DNA from 2 places in the Sporosarcina sp. FSL K6-2383 genome. Region 2 is predicted to be linked to the other one. Evidence: riboswitches for the same ligand, from Rfam matches in the RefSeq annotation. Region 2 holds a riboswitch; the other holds the start of a gene.
The links. A riboswitch is a leader RNA that binds a small molecule or an ion and turns the genes downstream of it on or off. The one in region 2 is predicted to bind cyclic di-GMP.
Positions count from the first base shown of each region.

Region 1: linked by a shared signal. The riboswitch ahead of MKZ10_RS12995 (response regulator) and the one ahead of MKZ10_RS05420 (hypothetical protein) in region 2 are both predicted to bind cyclic di-GMP.

Region 1 is NZ_CP152017.1:2,626,599-2,630,025, forward strand. It holds gene MKZ10_RS12985 (RNA methyltransferase) at 165-929, opposite strand; gene sspI (small acid-soluble spore protein SspI) at 1,022-1,234, shown strand; gene MKZ10_RS12995 (response regulator) at 1,336-1,701, opposite strand; cyclic di-GMP riboswitch class I at 1,766-1,851, opposite strand; gene argF (ornithine carbamoyltransferase) at 2,033-2,995, opposite strand; gene MKZ10_RS13005 (M42 family metallopeptidase) at 3,140-3,427, opposite strand, start outside.
Region 2 is NZ_CP152017.1:1,053,931-1,057,357, forward strand. It holds gene MKZ10_RS05415 (hypothetical protein) at 1-1,498, opposite strand, end outside; cyclic di-GMP riboswitch class II at 1,954-2,036, shown strand; gene MKZ10_RS05420 (hypothetical protein) at 2,091-2,336, shown strand; gene MKZ10_RS05425 (sensor histidine kinase) at 2,365-3,427, shown strand, end outside.

The DNA.
Region 1 (3,427 bases), 1.6 Mb from region 2:
CATGGGGTGAACTTCAACAAATACTCGCCTACCTACGCTTTCAGTCAAGGCGTAGATTCCCTTTTGGTTCGTGTGATGCTTACTTTTCCCAGTCATTGCTTTTTATTTTAATTCATAACTAATAGTATACCCGAAATCATTTTGTTCATCAACAGCGGAATGCTTTAGTTTTTTGAATACGAGTACAGCAAAATCCCCGTCGCTACTGCAACATTCAGCGACTCAGCTTTGCCGTACATTGGAATCTTTACTGTGGTCTCAGCCAACGCCAATAATTCAGGTGTAACACCACTACCTTCGTTCCCCATAATTAAAGCAAATTCAGTTTGTGGTTCAATTTCAGAATGATTGACTGCATTTTGCAATCCTGTACCGATCACCTTAATACCTATTTGTTTTGATTTCGTCACCCACTCCATCAAATCGCCTCTGACGACAGGGATATTGAAGTGAGAACCTTGTGCAGAACGGACGGTTTTTGGGTTATATGGATCTGCTGACCCCTTACCGAGTATAACTGCATCCATGCCAGCTGCGTCTGCAGTACGGATCATCGTACCGACATTGCCCGGATCTTGAACCGCATCAACAAGTAAAAGTTTTTTCCATGTTGCGAAGTCTTCTTCAGCATGATGGGGTTGACGACAATGTGCGTAAACTCCCTGTGAGTGTTCCGTTTCTGAGATTTCTTTCGCAACTGCACTGTTTACTTCAACAATATGTACACTTTCCGTTGACCAGCCAGCGGGAAATTCAACTCCGTCTCGAATGATCAATGCAATGATGGCTCCGTCTTTTTTAAGTGCTTCTTCAACCAAATGGAAGCCTTCTACAAGAAATTCTTCCGTATTGTCACGTTCTTTTCGCGTTGTCACGAGTTTTTTCCAATGTTTCACTAGTGAATTTTGTGGGGATTCGATGCGTTTCATAATCGTTGTTACCGCCTTTTTCTTTTTAGTGTAACAAATGCCCGTATAGTTAGCGATATTTGTGTCCAAAATGAGCATAGGAGGTTGATAAAATGGATTTTCAAATACGAGATGCGATTACGGCAAATATGGAAAATAATTCAGCGGAGGATGTCCGTAATGTCGTCGAAGATGCCATTAAGCGAGGGGAAGAACATCTATTACCAGGACTCGGCGTGTTCTTTGAAAAGCTATGGAATAATTCAGGTGAGCAAGAAAAATCGAAAATGGCTGGAGAGTTAGCACAAGTATTTGCAGCAAGTTGAATTATGAGTGAATTGCGCGGGACCATTGGTAGCCCGCGCAATTTTACGGGTTTTATAGTATTAAAAAGTTTACTTGTCTTTTCCGTAGAACACTACATTTTTCAATTGATTTTATTTAATTTAATAATAAGGTCATCGAAAAAGGGTTTTACAATAAAATCATCGGCACCATTTTCTAAAGCTTCAATTACAAAATCTTGCGTCCCCATTGCTGAACACATTATAACATGTGTATCAGGATTTATTTTTTTAATTTTTTTAAGTACAGCGATTCCATTCATATTCGGTAAAGTGATATCCAGTAAAACGATATGCGGTGAATGTTTTTCATAAAGCTTCACAGCATCTTCTCCATTACCAGCCTCAGCTACTACGATATACCCACTACTCTCAATTTTACTTTTTAATAAATTTCTCATAAACCTTGAATCATCCACAAGCATTACTGTTTTACTCAAAATAATCACCTCTCATTTAACGAGTAATCTCATCTAGCTATTTATAGAAGTAGATGGCTTCTAAAGTGATACACTCGGTAACCGGCTACCATTACAAATAGTTGTATTAGGCCCTTGGCTTTGCGTCCTTAGCTTTCGATAAGTTTGCCTATATATAGGCTATCATATTCTAATCAAACAATCTCCAAAAAGGTTTAAGACGAGAGTGCAGCAAATTTGGTGATGAATAACATGCACGGTTTGACCATAATAAATTGTAAGAATAAAGGCAATGCAGCTAGATGCGGACTCAAACACAAAAAAGCCCAGGCAACATACCCGGACCCGTTAATCCATTTACTTACAACACGTTAGCCAAAACAGCTTTCTGTGCATGTAGACGATTGCCTGCTTGCTGGAAGACGAATGAGTTTGGTCCGTCAATGACAGATGTTGCGACTTCTTCCTCACGGTGTGCGGGCAGACAATGCAAGAACATATAATCTGCTTTCGCATGCGCAACCAAAGCATCATTAATTTGGAATTCCTTAAATGCTTCTAGACGCGCCGCAGTCTCTTCTTCTTGACCCATACTCGTCCAGACATCTGTATAGACGACATCTGCATCTTGTACCGCTTCAACCGGGTTCGTAGTTGTCACAACACTGCCGCCATTCTTAGCAGCAAGCTCTTGTGCCTTGACGAGAAGAGTTGCATTATATTCAAAGCCCACTGGCGTTGCAACCGCTGCATGCATCCCCATATGCGCCGCTGCGATGATAAGCGAGTGCGCTACATTATTTCCATCTCCAACATAAGCGATTTTCTTGCCTGCTAGCGAGCCTTTCACTTCCAAAATCGTCAATAAATCTGCTAACGCCTGACATGGATGAAAAATATCCGTTAAGCCATTAATGACCGGAACCGACGTATGCTCTGCCAATTCCTTCACCATTTCATGTGAGTTTGCACGAATCATAACGCCGTCCAAATACTCCGACAGCACATGCCCTGTATCATACACCGACTCCCCACGTCCGATTTGTAGGTCACGTGCGTTCATGAACATCGCATGCCCCCCCAGTTGGATCATACCCACTTCAAATGATATGCGCGTACGCGTTGAATGCTTTTCAAAAATCATCCCGAGCGTCTTGCCAGCTAAAATAGGTGGCATATTGCCCGCAAGCATTTCCTTTTTCATGTTATTTGCATAATCTAATAAATAGGAAATTTCTTCACTCGTATACTCAAGAAGAGATAATAAATCCTTCCCCTTCAAACCATTTGCAATAGCACTATTTTCCTCTTCAATCTTCACCATATCGTCATCCCCTATCACTGTTTTCACTTTGTATATCACAGTATATATATGCATAATTATAAAGTCAAGCGCATTTTTATAGATTTATAAAAATAAAAAATACCCTAGCTACTTTTAGGTAGCCAAGGCAGTTCAAACTTTTAATCAATCAAATGTAATGGTATTTACCGCGTCACGGTCTAATTTCTTAATGACTTCAACAATCAACTTCACCGTATTTTCAAAATCATCACGGTGTAAAATTCCTGCATGGGAGTGAATATATCGAGTCGGAATACAGATTGCCAATGATGGTACACCATGTCCTGAAAGATGGATAGATCCCGCATCCGTGCCACCCCCCGGAATTGTCTCGAACTGATAAGGAATACCATGCTCTTCAGCCGTGTCTACAACGAAATCACGCAATCCTTTATGAGATACCATCGAAGC
Region 2 (3,427 bases):
TAAATGAATTGTGTCCCCACCTAGATACATTACGAATTGAAATGATATCTGGCGAGTATGAGTATCTGCTGTCGTATTGCCCAATTGATACATAAGGGGCAGGTTGGTTACTATACCCAACTAAGTGAACTCCGACAATCGATTTGTCTTTTACATAAAAGTAACCGTATCTTCCAGTATTATTTCTTAATTCATCTCTCGCATTTAAGCGACGTGTGGATGATCCGTAATCCTCTGTCACAACAGTATCGTTGGCAAAAGAAAGAGTAGGAGCGGTAGTATTTTTCCACGTATGCTGAGTTAGTGATTTCGTGTTTTTAAGTTTCAGCTGATATCCATTTGTAGTATCAATTTGTCCAAAGTAAACGGAATGGCCAGTTAAACTGGAATTCATGAAACCATCATTGGATAAGTTAACAATATTTGCCGAACGATTCACATTATTAGTTTCAGCTACCACGAATGCGGTATCACCTAGACGCAAGCTCTTCGAATCAACCAATCTTCCATTGCGAATGAAAATGGTGCCTGAATGATAGGAAAGTGATCCTGCTGTTTTGAGCGTCAGTTGACTTAGATTGTTATTCAATCTTTGAATAGGCTCTGTATATGAGGATTCAGTTCCCTTTTTAATGATGATTTTTTTGATGACTTCTTGTCCGAATTGACTCACTGTTACAAAATAAACAACGTGATTCCGGTAATAACGAAGCTCATCACGTTTGATGGCTTGGTTTCCAACGTAAATGGAAGTGTCTGATGAATATGCATAAGCTGTATTTCGACCATTGCCCGTCAGTCGCCAACGCCCATTTAGGAGTATCTCTTCATTATTTAGCAACAACTGATTGCGGGACGAATCGATTTGTTGAAGTGACCCTCTGTAAATATTTTCAACTTTGACTCCCTCAGTAATAATTTCGATGGAATCAATAAACTTCGTATTATATTCAGCAAAAGTCAGCTTGACACGATCTCCTTCATAAAGAGTGCTTGAATCAACCATTGTTTTTCCATTGAAGAAACTCGTTTTGTGGTTTGCTATATACGAATTAACTTCTCCATTGTCGAGCTGAAAGGAAATAGTAGTATTCCGATTATTAATAAAAAGAACTGTTCCCATTAGAACCTTATCACGATTTTCAATTTTCCCTGGGAGTGCCCCAGTTTTACCACGTAACGCCTTTACTCGACGTAAATTAACATCCGCTTCAACTTCCATGCCAAGTTTAAATGCATCGATTGTTGTCGTAATCGTATCGACCGATAAATTTGCGAACTTGTCGATATTGAGTGTTGTTGTTTGTCCTTGATTGTTCTCAATCGTAATGCTCGTCAACCTTTTCTCCGTATTGTCCTCGTCTATGTACACATCTTCATACGTTACTTTTACAAACTTTCCCGTGATAGGGGAACTAGCTTCGGCAGGATTCGCTACAAATAATCCAACAAAAAGTAAAACCGCAAATGTAATAAGACGGCAGCAGTTTCTAACCAAATGTGACACCTCCATTAATCAATTGCGCCTCGGCGTAATCCCTAACATCCGCCAGAGGCTTAACTTGAATCAAGTTAAATTTCCACAGAAACCCTATTTGCCTAAGTATACACTATCTACCCCATATATCGTCTAAATATATGGGATTGTTAGATTCAAAATAAGATAATCCAGAATCATATGATCAGTGGGATTTATATTAAGTTCAGCAATATTTGATTGACCCCTTGGGTGAGTGACTAGGGACTAGGATACAACCGTCCCATTAAAATAAGCCTTACCTTCGCAATAGGAAGTAATCTTGCGGGTTATTATTGTTGAAAAGGAAGCGCTAAATGGAGATTTACTAAACAAGTTGACCTATATCGACAAAAAACACATGTATACTACAAAAATAGAATCCAGATAACCGCATGAAGTAACGTAATATTTACAGAGATTTGGTTATACTGGACTACAATATAGGGAACTGTGAAGTACGTACCGTAAATGGGCACCTGGGGCGTATGGAGTTGTTGGTGCAACCGACCTGATTAAATTTGGACAACTTGTCTAATTTAGTTGGGTTTTTATTATGAAATGGGGGGACGTATTGAAAAGTTTTTTTCTGTTAACAGTGCTTTTGATGGCAATGGAAGCTTTAATATTTCGTATTAATAGTCTCGCAACTACTGAAATAAGGAATGGGATGGCTTTATCTATTGTTCCAGAAAAAAGTGCTCTCATTGCGATAGATTATGGGGGAGAAAGTATGTTTGCTGTCAAAAATAATACTGGACAAGCATCTAAGTTAGAAAATCACCAGTTAACGAGTGATGAAGTATATGCGGCAAGCTAGCTTAATAAGAAAGAATCCTTCCAGTATCATGGATTTGGGAATTTTGTATCGGGTCACTTCTCTTCTATTAACATCGCTCTTTTTTTTCCTAGGGTCTGCATCGTCATTTGTATTTAAACTAGGGTTAGTTGTGACTCTGGGGATTGCGGCCTGGATCATCATTGATTTACAAAAAAGATATATAAAAAACACTAAAATTTTACAAGCAATTGTCTTAACGGAAACAATTGGATTGACATTGTTACTTATTCCGACAGGTGGTATTTCAAGTCCGTTCATCTGGTACGCACTCAATCCTGTACTCGTAGCAGCCTGTTTTCTGACGCCATTATTTTGCTGGGGAGCACTCATATTTTACCTTGGAAGTGCCACATTCATCGCTTACCGTCTTATAGACATAAACAATATCGTAATGATTTTTGAAGGGAAATCCTATTTTTATCTTGTATGTTTATTAACAACATTGCTTGCGAGATTATTCTCACGGCTAACGACGGAGTTAAATTCAAAAGCAGCCTTACTAAATAGGCAACAAGACGAACTCATACAGGCCAATGAAAAACTGACTGAAACAAATCAAAAGTATCAGGAAACCTTAGAGCAAATCATGCTAGAGAGAATCTATATGGATCAGATGATCATCAGTGAAGAACAGAATCGTATCGCCAATGAAATCCATGATAGTGTTTCACAGAGATTGTTTGGAATCGTCTATTCATTGCACAGTTTACAAGCTAAAAGTAACAGCATGACGAGGGAAGAATTGAACAAGGAGTACCAGTTCTTATCACAGTCTGCTAATACGACAATTAAAGAGCTGCGGGGGGCTATTTACCGGTTAAGCTCGGTGAAGAAAGGTGAACAACCATTTCTCTTGCGTTTGAAAAAATATTTAGATGAATATGCACGATTAAATGACATTAGAATTGATTACCGAATTACGGGCGATGAATTTTTCATTTCAAACGAACAAAAGGAAGCGCTTTATCGAATTATATGTGAAGCGTGTGGCAATGCGGTTCGACATGGAAAGTGCACAATTGTTGACCTGAAATTATCCTTGCTAGATGAGAAAACAGTAGTCTTTATTC